DNA from 3 places in the Mesorhizobium sp. M7A.F.Ca.MR.148.00.0.0 genome. Region 1 is predicted to be linked to each of the others. Evidence: predicted binding sites of a transcription regulator. Region 1 holds the regulator's gene; each other region holds the start of a gene.
The links. The regulator LexA, encoded in region 1, represses DNA repair genes until DNA is damaged. The targets are predictions, from matches to a motif close to TGTTCNNNNTGTGTTCNG.
Positions count from the first base shown of each region.

Region 1 (7,006 bases):
CAGCGGCCGTCATAGCGGGGCGGCAGCCCCTTGGCTCTGGCGGCCTCGCGCATGGCCTCCAGTTCGGCCGGCGTGGCATAGCAATAATAGGCCTTGCCCATGCGCACGAGCTCCTCAGCCACCTCGCGGTGGCGCGGAGCACGCTCGAACTGCGACACCGGCTCGCCGTCCCAGCTCAGGCCAAGCCAGGAAAGCCCGTCGAGGATGGCAGCCGTCGCGGCTTCATTGGAGCGTTCGCGGTCGGTGTCCTCGATGCGCAGCAGCATCGTGCCGCCAGTGTGCTTCGCATACAGCCAGTTGAACAGCGCCGTGCGCGCGCCGCCTATGTGCAGATAGCCGGTGGGCGAAGGGGCAAAACGGGTGACGACCTTGTCGGACATGGAACTCTCGGAAACCATCTGAAGCGGGGTGCGGTTGCGCGGGCTTTCGCGCGCCCGGCGTTCATGTAGCATAGGGTGTCGAGGGCGCAAGGGGCAGACCCGATGGCTGGACGAGGCTGGGGCTCGGATCAGGGCGAGGACGCTGCCATCGGCGTCAGCGAACGGTCCCTGTTTGCGCCTCGGCCAGCCCCATTGCCGCCGCCATCGCCCCTTGTGCCGGATCCCGGCAAGGCGCCCTTGCAAGCGGATGTCGCCGCCTCTGTTCCTGTTGCCGAAACCGGCAGGATCGTTCGCGTGCGCCGGCAAATCAGCCTGACATCACTGCCTCGCCTGCGTCACAGCGTGAACACGGCGGCGAGCCTGGAACTCGACCGGGGCGTGGCCTTCCTGCTGGTGCCGGTCTGCCTGGCGATCGGAGCGATCGGCTATTTTTCGCTGACGGCTGAACCCGACTTTGCGAGACCTGTCGCGGTTGTCATCTTGACGGGGATCTGTGCGCTGGTCTCGCGCTCATGGCCAAAGACCCATCTGTGTTTCATGGCGGCGCTTTTGTGCGCCCTAGGACTGCTTGCTGCCAAGGTCGAGACGTGGCGTGCGGGCACACAAATGTTGGGCTCGGAAATCTCGACGCAGGTGACCGGCCGCGTCGTCTCGCTCGACCGGATGGAAACTGGCCGTATCCGGCTGACCATCGACGTGACATCGACCGCAAGACCGAAACTGCGCTATGCGCCGGAACGGGTGCGGCTTTCGGCACGCAAGATCCCGGCTGACGTGACCGCAGGCTCCCTCATCACTGGATATGCCAAGCTTTTGCCGCCGACTGGGCCGGTGCGGCCGGACAGCTATGATTTCTCCTTCGACAGCTATTTTGCCGGCATCGGCGGCAGCGGGTTCTTTCTCGGCAACCCAAAGCTTGTCGTCAGCGATGGTGGCGACATGCCGCTGCCGGCCCGAATTTCCTCTAGCGTGGAAAATGCCCGCGAGGCCATCGCCGACCATATCAGGGCGAGCGTCGGCGGCGCCGAAGGCGAGATCGCCGCGGCGCTGATCGTCGGCGTGCGCGCCGGCATTCCCGATGACATCAATGAGGCGATGCGACGTACCGGCATCTACCACATCATCTCGATTTCGGGACTGCACATGGCGCTGGTCGCAGGCACCATCATGGGCTTGCTGCGCGGCGCCTTCGCGTTGTTTCCCGACTTTTCCGCGCGTCGCCCGGTCAAGAAGTATGCCGCCGTCGCCGCACTGTTCTCGATCGCGGCCTATCTCATCATCTCTGGAGTCGTCGTTGCCGCCGAGCGCAGCTTCATCATGCTGGCGGTGATGCTGATTGCCGTGCTGTTCGATCGAGCAGCACTCACCATGCGCAATCTGGCGATCTCGGCGATCGCCGTCATCGTGGTGTCGCCGCATGAGGTGGTCGGCCCGAGTTTTCAGATGTCGTTCGCCGCGACCGCGGCTCTGGTCGGCGCCTATGCCGGCTGGGCCGATCACCGCGCGGGAAAAGCAAGACCGCCGCCCCCAAAGCGATCCATGCCCGGTTTCCTGACGCGAAAGTTCGTGCTCGCGGCAACCGGCCTTGCCATGACCTCCATCATCGCCGGCAGCGCCACGACGCTGTTTGCCATCTGGCATTTTCAGCGTGTGTCGCCGCTCAGCCTGTTCGCCAATCTGGCGGTTATGCCGATCGTCACCGTCGTCATGTTCCTGGCTGTCGCAAGCGCGCTGCTGATGCCTTTCGGATTGGATTGGCCGGCCCTCTACCTGATGGGCAAGGGTCTGACGGTGATGATCGCCATATCGGGTTGGATCTCCGAACGTTCGCCTGTCGATGGGGTTGGGCTGATTTCGCAGCAATCTGTCCTGCTGGTGACAATTGCCCTGGTCATCGCGACGATGGCGACAACTTGGCTGCGGCTCGCTGCTCTGCCATTCGCGCTGGCAGGCTTGCTGACCGTCTCGGATACGCGCACGCCGGATGTGCTGATCTCGGAAGACGCCCGGCTGGTGGCGTTGCCGATCGGTGGCGGCGAGCTTGCCGTCAGCCGGGAACGGCCGAACGAATTCACCGTCGACAACTGGAAACGCGCCCTGACATCAGAAACCATCGTCGTGCCAGAGGTGTTCGACAAGAGCGATGGGCAATTCGACGTCGCGGACGCCGTTGAGCTACCGCCGGGATCGCCGTTCTATTGCTCCTCAGGCGTTTGCGTGGCCAGGCATATGTCCGGTGCGATCATTGCCTATGTCGAGGACCGCAAGGACACCTGGAAAGCCTGCGGCTTCGCCGAGCTGATCGTCATCAATGACGCCACCGCCTATGACGCCTGTCACAATCCGCTGGTTCTCGTCATCACCAAGCGGCAACTGGCTCGCAAAGGCAGTGCCGCGGTCTTCTTCGATCGCCAATCGGCGACCACGCCGGCGACAATCAGCTTCGCGGTGAACAGCCCATATCGGCCCTGGCACACGCAACGCAAATACTCTCGTGAGGCGAGGGGGCTGGCACCCTTCAAGAAACCCGAGAAGCCAGCGGCCAACCCGCAGCCGCCTCAGTAGCGGCGGATGAGGCCGACGAGCTTGCCTTGCACCTTGACCCTGTCTGGGCCGAAAATACGGGTTTCATAGGCCGGATTGGCGGCTTCGAGAGCAATCGAAGCGCCCTTGCGGCGGAACCGCTTCAGCGTCGCTTCCTCTTGATCGACCAGCGCCACGATGATCTCGCCGGGGTTCGCCGTGTCGGCATTGCGGATGATGACGGTGTCGCCGTCGAAGATACCGGCCTCGATCATCGAGTCGCCCTTGACCTCCAGCGCATAGTGGGCGCCGCCCATGATCATGTCCGGCGGCACCGAGATCGAATGCGTCTGATGCTGGATGGCATCGATCGGCACACCGGCGGCGATACGGCCCATCACCGGTATCGACACGGCGGAGACCGCATCGTCATCATTGCCGGGCGAGGGCATCCGCGAAGGCGCCGGCTTGATCTGCCGGCCAAGAGCACCACCCTGACCGAGACTGCCCTGGATGACGCTTGGCGAAAACTTCTTTGCCGCGTTGAGGCCGGGCGCGATCGAGTCCGGCAATCGCAGCACTTCCAGCGCGCGTGCCCGGTTGGGCAACCGGCGAATAAAGCCGCGCTCCTCAAGTGCGGTGATCAGCCGATGAATCCCGGATTTGGAGGCAAGGTCGAGCGCCTCCTTCATCTCGTCGAAGGATGGCGGAATGCCGCTCTCCTTCAGGCGTTCATGGATGAACATCAGCAGTTCATGTTGCTTGCGTGTCAGCATGGCGGCCCCCAGATTACCTGAAACCAGAATCGAAAAACAAACCCAGAACAAACACTATCTGTTCCAGTTGTGTTCTGCAACCGTTTAAAGTTTAATGAATTTGTTAAGGCTGCTGAAATTATTTCGGCTTGCCAGCGGGTCGCGATCGACAGGCGCCAACCACGGCAATGCGCCTGCTCACATTGAAACCATTATGGTTAATGACCTGTGGCTCATCCTCGACCCAAGGCTTGGCATCATCTGCCGATCGACCGCCACAAGGGACGCTATCAATCTTCGGGACGTTCGTTTGCCGTGAACGAAACGGAGCCAAAACGCCAACGTCTGTTGGCATTTGTGGCTGGAATTCAGCCCTCCGTCATCTGCCGGGCAGTGAGGGCGGCGACGGCAAATCGCGGAGATCGTTGCGTCAGGTAACGGCTTCCTTGACGGCGAAACGCTGGTCCTTCCATGCGCCCGTGCGCAGAATGTCTTCTAGCACTTGAACCGCCAGCCACACATCCTTGTAGCCGACATAGAGCGGCGTGAAGCCGAAACGGATGGTCGATGGCGCGCGAAAATCACCGATGACGCCGCGCTCGATCAGCGCCCGCATGATTTGATAGCCGTGATCGTGAAGGAACGACACCTGGCTGCCGCGCCTGGTCGCGTCGCGGGTGGTCTCCAGCGTGAGGCCATAGGCGCCGCACTTTGCTTCGACGAGCTGGATGAACAGTTCCGTCAGCGCGACGCTCTTTTTTCGCAATGCCGCCATGTCGACGTCGTTCCAGATAACAAGCGCGCCTTTGAGCGCCCGCATCGACAGGACAGGCTGGGTGCCGCACAGAAAGCGGCGGATACCGGTGCCGGCAACATACCCCCGTTCGAAGGCAAAGGGCCGCGCATGGCCCCACCAGCCGCTGAGCGGCTGGCTGATATCGCCGTGATGGCGCTGCGCGGCATAGATGAAGGCCGGTGCGCCCGGACCGCCGTTGAGGTACTTGTAAGTGCAGCCGATGGCGAAATCGGCATTTGCGTGATCGAGCTCGACGGGCAGGGCGCCGGCGGTGTGGCATAGATCCCAGACGATCAGCGCTCCGGCCGCATGAGCCTTGCGCGTCAGCGCCGCCATGTCGCGCAGTTCACCCGATTTGTAGTTGACGTGGTTGACCAGCACCACCGCGACGTTTTCGTCGATCAGCTCTTCGATGGTGGGCGCGTCGACGCCCGCGAGGCGCAGCAGGACGCCGTCCCGTGTCGAGGCCACCCCTTCGGCGATGTACAGGTCGGTGGGGAAACTGTCACCCTCGGCGACGATGACCGACCGGCCCGGCCGCATCTCCAGCGCCGCATGCAGCACCTTGTAGATGTTGGTCGACGTCGTGTCGCAGACGACGGTCTGGCCGGCCGCGGCTCCAATCAGGCGCCCGAGTTGATCGCCGAGTTCGATCGGCATCTCGAACCATCCGGCCGTATTCCAGGCTCGGATGAGATCCTGGGCCCATTCCTGGGTTGCCGCCTGCTGCAGCTCGCCGAAAACGGCATGAGACGCTGCCCCCAGTGAATTGCCGTCGAGATAGATCACCCCCTCCGGCAGAATGAAACGGTCGCGCATGGCCCGCAGCGGATCTGTGGCATCCATCGCTTCGACTGCGGCGAGATCAGGAAATCCACTCATGGTCAGTCAGTCCCCGGTTGTTCGCGAAGGGTGTTCCGCCGCCGCGCGTCGCTGTTTTCATTTCGACGATGTCAGAGCCGGGTGCGGACCGTCCACAGCTCCGGGAACAGCACCACCTCGAGCATCTTCTTCAGATACGAAGCACCCGACGTGCCGCCGGTGCCGCGTTTCAGACCGATGATGCGCTCAACCGTGGTGACGTGGTTGAAGCGCCAGCGGCGGAAATAATCCTCGAAGTCGACCAGCTTCTCTGCCAGTTCGTAGAACATCCAGTAGCGCTGCGGATCGCGATAGATCGTCTGCCAGGCGACCAGCACCTCTTCGTTCTCGGTTCGCGTCTCACGCCAGTCCGTGCGCCTGGCATCGGCACCGATGTCGAATCCGTTGCGCGCAAGCAGCAGCAGCGCTTCGTCGTAGAGCGATGGTTCGGTCAGGATCGCTTCCAGCTTTCCGCTCAGGTCGGGCCGGTGCTTGTGCGGCCCGAGCATTGCCAAGTTTCGGTTGCCGGCCATGAACTCGATGGCGCGATACTGCCAGGACTGAAAACCCGAGGACTGGCCCAGCGCGTCGCGGAACTCGGTGTATTCGCTCGGCGTCATCGTCCGCAGCACATCCCAGGCACTGTTCAGCTGCTCGAAGATCCGCGCAACGCGCGACAGCATCTTGAAGCTCGGCTCGAGCCGGTCGGCGCGGATGGAACGGATCGCGGCGCCGATCTCGTGCAGAGCGAGCTTCATCCAGAGTTCGGAGGTCTGATGCTGGATGATGAACAGCATCTCGTCATGCGCCGATGACAGCGGCGTCTGGGCCTCCAGCACTTTCTCCAGGTGCAGGTAGTCGCTGTAGGACATGCGCTCCTTGAACGACATCTGGGCGCCTTCGGACGCCGGATCGTATGGCTCGCTCAATCGATTTTCTCCGTGCGCAGCCGGAAGCGCTGGATCTTGCCGGTCTGGGTCTTGGGCAGGGCGGCGATGAATTTTACCGATCGCGGATATTTATAGGGCGCGATCATTGCCTTGACATGGTCCTGCAGGCGCTTGGTGGTGAGGGCGTCGGGCGCGACGCCCTGCACCAGCACGACATGCGCCTCGACGATCTGGCCGCGCTCGGCGTCCTCGGCGCCAATGACAGCGCATTCGGCGACGTCCGGGTGCGCCAGCAGCGCCGCCTCGACCTCGGGACCGGCGATGTTGTAGCCGGCGCTGACGATCATGTCGTCGGAGCGTGCGGCGAAATGGAAAAAGCCGTCCTCGTCCTGCGTGAAGGTATCGCCGGTGAGGTTCCAGCCGTCGCGCACGTATTCCTTCTGCCTGTCATCGGCCATGTAGCGGCAGCCGGTCGGTCCGCGCACCGCAAGCCTGCCGGTCGCGCCGCGTGGCACCTCGCGCATCTCGTCATCGACGACGCGCGCCTCGTAGCCGCCCACCGGCTTTCCGGTCGACGCGGGCTTCATGTCGTCAAAACGGTTGGAGATGAAGATGTGCAGCATCTCGGTGGCTCCGATGCCGTCGAGGATCGGCTTTCCGGTCTTTTGTGTCCACTCTTCGAAAACGGGAGCAGGCAAGGTTTCGCCGGCCGAAACGGCGACGCGCAGCGATGACAGGTCCGCTCCTTCATCCATGGCCTTCAGCATGGCGCGGTAGGCAGTCGGCGCGGTGAAAGAGATC
Region 1 is NZ_RZTB01000005.1:35,874-42,879, forward strand. It holds gene gltX (glutamate--tRNA ligase) at 1-380, opposite strand, end outside; gene EOB49_RS03200 (ComEC/Rec2 family competence protein) at 483-2,945, shown strand; gene lexA (transcriptional repressor LexA) at 2,939-3,679, opposite strand; gene kynU (kynureninase) at 4,089-5,336, opposite strand; gene kynA (tryptophan 2,3-dioxygenase) at 5,408-6,244, opposite strand; gene EOB49_RS03220 (AMP-binding protein) at 6,241-7,006, opposite strand, start outside.

Region 2 (7,006 bases), on a different contig from region 1:
TCGACATGCCGGAGCGGCCCTTGCCGCCGCGACGCTGCGCCCGGTAGAGCGACAGCGGCACGCGCTTGATGTAGCCGGAATGGCTCACCGTCACGACCATGTCCTCGCGCTGGATCAGGTCCTCGTCTTCCATGTCCGAACCGCCGTCGGTGAGTTCGGTGCGGCGCGGCGTGCCGAACTCGTCGCGCACGGCGGCAAGCTCGTCCTTGACGATCTGCTGGACGCGCGCGCGGGACGACAAAATGTCCAGGTAATCGATGATTTCGGCGCCGATCGTGTTCAACTCGTCGGCGATCTCGTCGCGGCCGAGCGCGGTCAGGCGCTGCAGGCGCAGTTCGAGGATGGCGCGCGCCTGTTCCTCTGACAGATTGTAGGTGCCGTCTTCGTTGATCCGGTGACGCGGGTCATCGATCAGGAGGATCAGCGATTCCACGTCGCCAGAGGGCCAGCGCCGCTCCATCAACTGCTCACGCGCCGTCTGCGGATCCGGCGCGGTGCGGATCAGCTTGATGATCTCGTCGATGTTGGCGACTGCGATGGCGAGACCGACCAGCACATGGGCGCGGTCGCGCGCCTTGCGCAGCAGGAATTTCGTCCGCCTTGTGATCACCTCCTCACGGAAGGCGACGAACGCCTTCAGCATATCGGTCAGGTTCATCACTTCCGGCTTGCCGCCGTTCAGTGCCACCATATTGGCGCCGAAGGAGGTCTGCAGCGGCGTGAAGCGGTAGAGCTGGTTGAGGATGACGTCGGCAACGGCGTCGCGCTTCAACTCGATGACGACGCGGTAGCCCTGGCGGTCGCTCTCGTCGCGGATATCGGAAATGCCCTCGATGCGCTTGTCGCGCACCAGTTCAGCCATCTTCTCGATCATCGACGACTTGTTCACCTGGTAGGGAACCTCGGTGATGATGATCGACTCGCGGTCGTTGCCGCGCTGTTCGATGTTGACCTTGCCGCGCATGACGATGGAGCCACGGCCGGTCGAATAGGCGTTGTAGATGCCCGAACGGCCAAGCACGATGCCGCCGGTGGGGAAATCCGGTCCCGGAATGATCTCCATCAACGCCGGCAGGTCGATCGCCGGATTGTCGATGAGGGCGATGGCGCCGTTGCAGATTTCGCTGAGATTATGCGGTGGAATGTTGGTCGCCATGCCGACGGCGATGCCGCCCGAGCCGTTGACCAAAAGGTTGGGAAACCGTGCCGGCAGAACCTTCGGTTCGCTGCCCGACGCGTCGTAAGTGTCCTGAAAATCGACGGTATCCTTGTCGATATCCTCCAAAAGCTCGTGCGCGACCTTGGTCAGCCGCGCTTCCGTGTAGCGCATCGCCGCAGGCGGATCGCCGTCGATGGAGCCGAAATTGCCCTGCCCGTCGATCAACGGAACGCGCAGCGACCAGTCCTGTGCCATGCGCACCAAGGCGTCATAGATGGAGGCGTCGCCATGCGGATGGTATTTACCCATCACGTCGGCGACAGGACGCGCCGACTTCACATATTTTCGGTTCCAGTGGTAACCGCTCTCATGGGCGGCGAAGAGAATGCGGCGATGCACCGGCTTCAGGCCGTCGCGCACGTCCGGCAGCGCACGGCTGACGATCACGCTCATAGCGTAATCGAGATAGGAGCGCTGCATCTCCTCGACGATGGATATCGGCTCGATGCCGGTGGGGCCGCCGTCGGCGCCGCGCGGTGTCTTCTGGTCGGTCAAATCGGATCACAATCTAATCAGGAATCACTTGGTGCTTATATAGGAAGCAAGCCCGAAACTCCAACCTTCACGGCACTTTTCCAGTGTCATTTTCGGTGGTAATTTCAAATGGATACCGCTGATTGCGACGATATGGCCAAGGCGGTTTTCGCCGCCCTGACGCAAAAGCCTGCGTGTCTGCCTTGGCGGGCACGGGGCCGATTGACGAAGCAGAAAAGGCCTATGCGCCACGGCGGTTGCGATAGTTGCGCGGCGTCTCCCCGATGATCCGCCGAAAACGACGATTGAAGGTCGACAGATCGTTGAAGCCTGCCTCGAAGGCGATCGCCGAGACCGCATCGTTCGACATGCGCAGCCGCACCGCCGCCCCATGCAATCGCGTCCTGAGCAGGAATTGGTAGGGCGTCATGCCCGCCACCTGCCGGAAGATGCGCAGGAAGTGATACGGACTGGTCGCCGTCTCATCGGCAAGTGCTGAAAGCGAGACCGGCCCATCGGCGTCCAGTTCGATCCGCCGCACTGCCTCGGCTACCCGTTTCTGATCGCGGCGGCTCGGCGCGCGCCCGACATGCGTAGCGCCAGAGGCTGTAGCCACGGCAGCACCGGCCAAGCGCAGGGAAAGTTCCTCGAAGGCGTCGATGTCGGCCATCTCGCGCGCGGTCTCCGCCTCGGCCAGGAGTGGCGCCAGTACCGGCAAAGGCGGCAGGCGCGCCGCCTTGAAAGCCAGCTTCCTGGTGCCCGGCACGCCAGCTGCGATTCGTTCCATGTAGGCCGGATCGAAATGGAACGAGAGGCAACGGTCGCCGCTGCCATGCTCGTGCCCGCATTCGTAACATGTGCCGGGATTGCCGAGCAGGAGCGCGCCGGGCGCCAGCATCGCCATGCCTTGCTGGGCGCGGTAGCGAAACGTGCCGCTGGTGACCGCAGCGACGCAGAAATCCTGATGCGCTTCCTCGAACGGCCGGTCGCCGGCACTAGCCGTGCAGATCACATCCGTCACATGCCAGCCGGGTCCGGATGCGAGCGTATGCGTGGTCGCTGTCATGACCGGAATATAGCAATTTTTCCCAAGCCCAGAACCCCGTCACCGCCTAGTCCTAACGGTCTCCTGACAAGAAGAGACCGCAGCCATGTTCGATCAATCCTCGTTTGCCGAAGCCCTGCATAGCTCCGGACCGATCGAAGGGCTTGCCGAAAAACTGCGCCTTTACGGCCGCTTCGTCGGCGCCTGGACGTTTGAGGCCTCGCGCCACCTCGAGGACGGCACTGTGCTGACAGGGCGTGGCGAGGTGCATTTCGGCTGGGTGCTGGAAGGCCGGGCGATCCAGGACGTGTGGATCCTGCCCGCGCGGGACGCCGGTCCATCGCCATCCTTGGGCACATGGACTTTTTACGGCACGACGCTGCGCGTCTATGATCCCGGCGCGGATGCCTGGCACATCTTCTGGAGCGACCCGCGCAACCAGTATTTCAGCCGCCAGCTCGGCCGCGCCGAGGGTGACACGATCGTGCAAGTGGGCGCCGACGACACCGGCAGCTCGGTACGCTGGAGCTTTTCACGCATCACCGAAAACTCCTTCCGATGGCTGGGCGAACGCTCGCAAGACAGTGGCGCGACATGGCGGCTGGAAGTCGAGTTCCTGGCGCGCCGTGCAGTTTGATCACCGAGGAATGCAGCAGCCCAGAATAAAGCGTCGCGATCCTTCGCGCCGGCATCAGCCACTTTCCCGCTGACAGTTTCCACCGACCGAGCTTTGCTCTACCAATATTCTGGCACGGGCACAGCCCGGCGGGAGGGTCAGAGATGCCGAGTTTCGACAGCCTGTTCAACGCTTTCGTCACCATTCTCGTGACCATCGACCCGCCCGGCCTGGCGCCGCTGTTCCTCGCCGTGACGCGCGGCATGAACCGTGAGGAGCGCCAGCAGGTTTCGGTGCGCGCCTCGATCATCGGTTTCCTAGTGATGGCGCTGTTTGCGGTTGCCGGGGCCTCGATCCTGTCGGTGTTCGGCATAACGTTGCCGGCCTTCCGCGTCGCCGGCGGTTTCCTGCTGTTCTTCATCGCCTTCGAGATGGTGTTCGAGCGCCGGCAGGACCGCAAGGAGAAGATCGGCGACGTCGCCATCACCAAGGACATGATCCACAACATCGCCGCCTTCCCGCTGGCGATCCCACTGATCGCGGGCCCTGGTGCCATTTCGGCAACTGTGCTGCTTTCCGGCTCGTTTCAAGGCTTTGCCGCGCAGGCGGCGCTGGTCGGCATCATCTTCGTCTGCCTCGCCATCACCTATCTGGTGTTCGTGCTGTCGGAACGCATCGACCGCATCCTCGGCCAAACCGGCCGCTCGATCCTGACCCGTCTGCTTGGCGTCATCCTGGCGGCACTGGCTGTGCAATTCGTCGCCGACGGCATCAAGGCGCTGATAGCAGGCTGAGAGGCTGACGCGGCGAGAACCCGAAGCCGGTTCTATTTCGCCGTCGTGTCGATGACCTCGAAATCGTGGGTAATCGTGGCGGTCTTGGCCAGCATCGCGGAGGCCGAGCAATATTTTTCGATCGAAAGGTCGATCGCACGTTTCACCTTGACGCTGGAGAGTGCCCTGCCCTTGACGACGAAATGCATGTGGATGCGGGTGAACACTCTTGGCTCGGTTTCGGCCCGCTCGGCATCAAGCTCGACCACGCAGTCCTCGACCGCCTCGCGGCCCTTTTCGAGGATATGCACGACATCATAGGCCGAACAGCCACCGGTGCCGATCAGCACCAACTCCATCGGGCTTGGACCCGGCGTCCTGCCTTCCGGTCCGTGCGCTGTTCCGAGCACGACCTTGTGACCGCTGCCGGATTCCCCGACGAAGGTGCGCTCCTCGACCCACTTTACCCGTGCTTTCACCGAACTCGTCCTTTCACCGTATTTCCTTGATCGGTCTGGTCAGCCCTTGAAGCACGATGCAAAACCCCGAAAGTCCATGAACGACTCTCGGGGCACTGTGTCTGACATAACTGTTGCGATCAGAACGGGATTTCGTCATCCAATTCGCGCGACGAACCACCGCCGCCGCCGCTCTTGGCACCGCCGCCACCGCGATTGAAGCCTTCGCTCGGGCTGGACTGGCCGAAATCGGAACCACGGCTGCTGCCGCCACCGGTATAGCCGCCGACCTGACCGCCCTCGCCCTGTCCGCGTGCGTCGAGCATCTGCAGCTCACCGCGGAATTTCTGCAGAACGACTTCCGTCGTGTACTTGTCGGCACCGGTCTGGTCCTGCCATTTGCGCGTCTGCAACTGGCCCTCGACATAGACCTTCATGCCCTTCTTCAGATACTGCTCCGCCACCTTGGCGATGCCCTCATTGAAGATGACGACGTTGTGCCACTCGGTTTTTTCCTTGCGTTCGCCGGAATTCTTGTCGCGCCAGCTTTCCGATGTGGCGATGCGGATGTTGACGACCGGCTCACCCGAATTCAGGCGACGGATTTCGGGATCCGCGCCGAGATTGCCGACCAGAATGACCTTGTTGACGCTACCCGCCATGATATTTCTCCGCGCTCATCCGAAACAAATTTTTGTCGCAGCACCTTACAGGCTGCAGGCGATCGCCGCTTGCCATGGCTGCCTTTACCCACAAGGTTTTTGTTCCCTTTTCGTTCTTATCCGCATCGCTGCTTATTGTCAAGGAATGGCAGCAATGCCGAAGCCGATCATATGGGCCCGAAAAGACCGCTTGCCAAATCGATAAGTATGCACTTATGCTTTTGGCATGATCGAAGCAGAGGTTTTTCGCGCACTGGCCGACCCGACGCGCCGCGCCGTCTTTGAGCGGCTGGCCGCCGGCGAGATGAGCGTGTCGGAATTGCGCACCGGGATGACGGTGTCGCAGCCCGCGGTGTCGCAGCATCTGGCGGTGCTGCGTGGCGCCGGGCTGGTGGTCGAGCGGCGAGCCGGCCGCAACGCCTATTACCGCGCCGATCCGCAGGGGCTCGCCCCCTTGCTCTCCTGGATCGAACGCTACCGGACATTCTGGCCGGAGCGCATCGAAAGGCTGAAGGCGGTTTTGAAGGACATGGATCAATGAAGAAGGCGGGATTAGCGGCCAACGACGGCCAAGGCGACGCCGCGGATGCGCTCGAGTTCGAGTACGAGCTTGCCGAGCCGCCGGAAAAGGTATGGCGGGCCCTGACCGTACCGGAATTGCTGGCCGCCTGGATGATGCCGAACGACATCAGCCCCGAGATCGGCAACCGTTTTGCCTTCGCCGGACCGGAAACGCCGGTCGAATGCGAAATCCTCGACGCCGAACCCGGGAAGCTGCTGCGCTATTCCTGGCGGGAGCAGCCGGGCGACGCCGCCAGGCAGGGGCCGCTCGACAGTACCGTCACCTTCACACTTGCCCGAACCGTTTCCGGCGGCACGCATCTGCGCATCGTCCATGACGGCTTTGCCCGCAAGACCATGCCTGCCGTCGCCATGGCAGGCGCCGGCTGCCGGGTTTCGCTCGGTGCGAACAGGTCATCTAAGCCAATCGCCGCAAACACGCCTCGCCTCCTGCTTCGCGCGGCCTGAAACAAAACGGACGGAGAGAGACAATGAGCGGTGTTGCCAGTCTGGTGCCGATGGTCATCGAGCAATCGAGCCGCGGCGAACGTGCCTTCGACATCTTTTCGCGGCTGCTGCGCGAGCGCATCATCTTCATCAACGGCGAGATCAACGACGACATCTCGGCGCTGGTCTGCGCGCAGCTTTTGTCGCTGGAATCGGACAATCCCGACAAGGAGATCTCGCTCTACATCAACTCGCCGGGCGGCGTGGTGACCAGCGGCTTCGCCATCTACGATACGATGCAATATATCAGCTGCCCGGTGTCCACCGTATGCATGGGCTTTGCCGCCTCGATGGGCTCGTTCCTGCTGATGGCAGGCACACCGGGGCGCCGGATTTCCCTGCCGAATGCCACTATCCTGCTGCATCAGCCGCTGGGTGGGTTCCAGGGCCAGGCATCCGACATCCAGCGCCATGCCGAGCGCATCGGCCGGACGAAACGGCACATGGCCGAACTTTACGCGCAGCATTGCGGCCGCAGCTATGAAGAGGTGGAACGCACGCTCGACCGCGACCACTTCATGACCGCCCGCGAGGCCCAGTCCTGGGGCATCGTCGACCATGTTTTCGACACGCGAAAGAAAGCGGCGTAAGCCAGGGCCGGATCGGAGACCGTCCGGCAGGTAGTCGAAGATTTGACGATGCCGGTCTGGTTCCATCGGCGGCGCGCCACTATAGTCCTGGGATGACCGAC
Region 2 is NZ_RZTB01000018.1:43,360-50,365, reverse strand. It holds gene gyrA (DNA gyrase subunit A) at 1-1,714, opposite strand, end outside; gene EOB49_RS09690 (AraC family transcriptional regulator) at 1,935-2,759, opposite strand; gene EOB49_RS09685 (hypothetical protein) at 2,845-3,375, shown strand; gene EOB49_RS09680 (MarC family protein) at 3,519-4,148, shown strand; gene EOB49_RS09675 (OsmC family protein) at 4,181-4,606, opposite strand; gene EOB49_RS09670 (single-stranded DNA-binding protein) at 4,726-5,247, opposite strand; gene EOB49_RS09665 (metalloregulator ArsR/SmtB family transcription factor) at 5,474-5,788, shown strand; gene EOB49_RS09660 (SRPBCC domain-containing protein) at 5,785-6,276, shown strand; gene EOB49_RS09655 (ATP-dependent Clp protease proteolytic subunit) at 6,300-6,905, shown strand; gene EOB49_RS09650 (hypothetical protein) at 6,998-7,006, shown strand, end outside.
Region 2: a site for LexA is predicted at 5,348-5,365, ahead of EOB49_RS09670 (single-stranded DNA-binding protein). Genes of this name have one in related genera too.

Region 3 (3,165 bases), on a different contig from region 1:
TGCCAGAGATCACGCGGCTGTTCGTCAAACCACAGACGGCAGGCACCTGGGAGCAGCGGCGCAAGCTGATCGAGACCGCATCCGATCCGGCTCTGGACTAGCGCTGCGCCATTGCCTCACGGCCTTGCCCCGCTAGATTGAAGGGACTTTGGAGGAACGAAGATGAGAATAGACGGCGGCTGTCATTGTGGCGCCATCACTTACGAGGCCGAGGTCGACCCGGAGAACACCGGAATCTGCCACTGCACCGATTGCCAACAACTGACCGGAACGGCTTTTCGCGTGACCGTGGGCGCGCCGGAAGGCCACTACCGGATCACCAAGGGTGCGCCAAAGGTCTATATCAAGACAGGGTCGAGCGGCGACAAGCGCGCGCAGGGCTTTTGCGGCGAGTGCGGCTCGCATCTCTACGCGACATCGGTTGGCGACGGGCCGAAGGTTTATGGCATCCGGGTCGGCACGGCGCGACAACGTGAACAGTTGGTCCCGAGACGGCAAAGCTGGCACCGCTCGGCGCTGCCCTGGTTGCCGGAATTCCCGGGTATGACGACCAAGGAAGAGCAGTAGCGCCGGTCCGGCGCCGCGCCTCAATCGTCGCCTTCGACGACCCTCAGCCTGAGCTGCCCGGTTTTCGAATCGGCAACGCGCGCGCCAGTATCGACCTTCGCGGCGGGAGCCCGTGACGCTGCGTCCGCGGCGGCATCGCCGTCGGGCTGGGCGCCGAACTCCAGCGCTTCGATCTTCTGGCCGCGCTTGGTGACCTTCGACGTCGAAACCAGGATGTCGTCGATGTCCTTGGCCGACTGGCCGAAATGCACCTGCAGCTTGCGCACCCGCTCATCGACGCGCGCGACATCCTCCATCAGCCGAATGACCTCGCCCTGGATCAGATGCGCCTGTTCGCGCATGCGGGCATCCTTGAGGATCGCCTGGATGACCTGGATCGACAGCATCAGCAGCGACGGCGAGACGATGACGATTCGGGCACGGTGCGCCTTGTGGACGATCGCCTCGAAATTCTCGTGGATCTCGGCGAACACCGATTCGGACGGCACGAACATGAAGGCGGTGTCCTGCGTCTCGCCCTGGATCAGGTATTTTTCCGAGATATCGCGGACATGGATCTCGATGTCGCGGCGGAAGGCCTGCGAGGCGGCCTTCTGCAGGTCGGCGCCATCGGCGGCGCGGATGGCGTTCCAGGCCTCGAGCGGAAACTTGGCGTCGATGGCCAGCGACGGTGCGCCGTTCGGCATCTTCACCAGGCAGTCAGGACGGCTGCCGTTCGACAGCGTCGCCTGGAATTCATAGGCGCCATGGGGCAGGCCGTCGGCAACGATCGCCTCCATGCGAGACTGACCGAAAGCACCGCGCGTCTGCTTGTTGGAGAGGATCGCCTGCAGCTGCACGACCTGGCCGGCGAGCGACTGGATGTTGCCCTGCGCGACATCGATGATGGCCAGCCGCTCCTGCAATTTGGCCAGGCTCTCATGCGTGGATTTGGTCTGCTCGGTCATGGTCTGGCCGAGCCGGCCGGTCATCGCGTCGAGACGCTGGCCGATCGATTGCGTCAGCTCCGCCTGCCGTGCGCCGAACACTTCCGCAATGGCGCCCATGCGACCCTGCATTTCGGCCTGGCTTTGCAGAATGCCGGCCATCCGCACTTCCGCGTCGCGGGCATGATCGGCGGCTTCGGCAGCCGCCACGGCGCGCGCCTTCGCCGACCGCCACAGCGCAATGACCAGCGCCACGAACAGGGCCAGAAACAGCAAAGCGCCGAAGGCCAGCGCATGGCCGAGCGTGATCGTTGTGGCGCCAAGCCGGGCGACAGGCTCCGAAAGGATGGTGCTCAAATCATTCATGTGGACAGCATAGACGATTCGCCGCGATAGCACAGATCAAAACGTGAACGAGCCTGATGCCGACCGGTTGACGCTTTTCTCTGGAGGTCTTAGGTGGAACGCCATGTCGATCAAGCCGCTCATCATCCTTCCCGACCCCATCCTGCGCCAGGTTTCCAAGCCCGTGGAGCGTGTCGACGCGCCTTTGCGCAGATTAGCCGACGACATGCTGGCGACCATGTATGACGCGCCGGGTATCGGGCTGGCGGCGATCCAGATCGGCGAACCGCTGCGCTTACTGGTGATCGATCTGGCCAAGGAAGACGAGACGCCGGCGCCGCATGTCTTCATCAATCCGGAAATCCTGGAGAGCGCAGATGCGCGCTCCGTCTACGAGGAAGGCTGCCTGTCGATCCCGGATTATTACGCCGAGGTCGAACGCCCGGCCGCCGTGCGGGTCAAGTATCTCGACCGCGACGGCAAATTGCAGGATATGGAGGCCGAAGGCCTGATGGCGACCTGCCTGCAGCATGAGATCGACCACCTCAATGGCGTCCTGTTTATCGACCACATCTCGAAGCTGAAGCGCGACATGGTGGTGAAGAAATTCAAGAAGCTCGCCAGGGACAAGGCGCCGGGCAAGCTGGCGGGATAGGGATCATTCGAGCACGCCACGTAAAACCCAATCCCTGCCAAGCTCGAACGCTTTTGCACCGATCTCTAATGCAAGCGCGCGAGATTCTGGCGAGATGATCAGCACCAGAGAGACAACCACGGCTAACACCATCAGTAGCAGGGTGTTATAAATGGCGAAATTGCTCTCTCTTCGCCTCGACAATTCGCCTTTCTCGTATCGTTCTTCGACCGATTTGTATTCAGCTATTGGCTTCCTGCGTTTCCCAAAGGGATTTTGAGCGCGCTGCATATGAAGCTCCCAGGACAGATCCGCGAAGCATACGCCTGACAGTTGGTGTAGACTTAATGGACCGTTTTGAGTGGCTGGGTGAAGGGGGCGGAACTCTTGTTGATCAATGACTCCGGGGGTGATATCAGTGATATCAAATCTTGGAGGCATCCATGGGCGATATGTTGATCAGAGATATTCCCGAACCGTTGAAGCGCGAAATCGAACACGCGGCGCGCAAGGGCGGCCAAAGTCTTTCGGGCAAGGCGATCGATCTCTTGCGTAAAGGCATGGTCGCGGAGAAAGAAGCCAAACCGGAGCCGGGACTTTCCGCGTGGGATGCCATTCGTTCGGCGTTCGCTGCTGAAAATGCAATAGGCGATGAATTTTCCGAGATAATGGACCAAATCGAAGCGGACGGAA
Region 3 is NZ_RZTB01000226.1:1-3,165, forward strand. It holds gene EOB49_RS33230 (GFA family protein) at 163-567, shown strand; gene EOB49_RS33235 (DNA recombination protein RmuC) at 588-1,859, opposite strand; gene def (peptide deformylase) at 1,963-2,493, shown strand; gene EOB49_RS33245 (hypothetical protein) at 2,497-2,763, opposite strand; gene EOB49_RS33250 (plasmid stabilization protein) at 2,916-3,165, shown strand, end outside.
Region 3: a site for LexA is predicted at 1,892-1,909, ahead of EOB49_RS33235 (DNA recombination protein RmuC). Genes of this name have one in related genera too.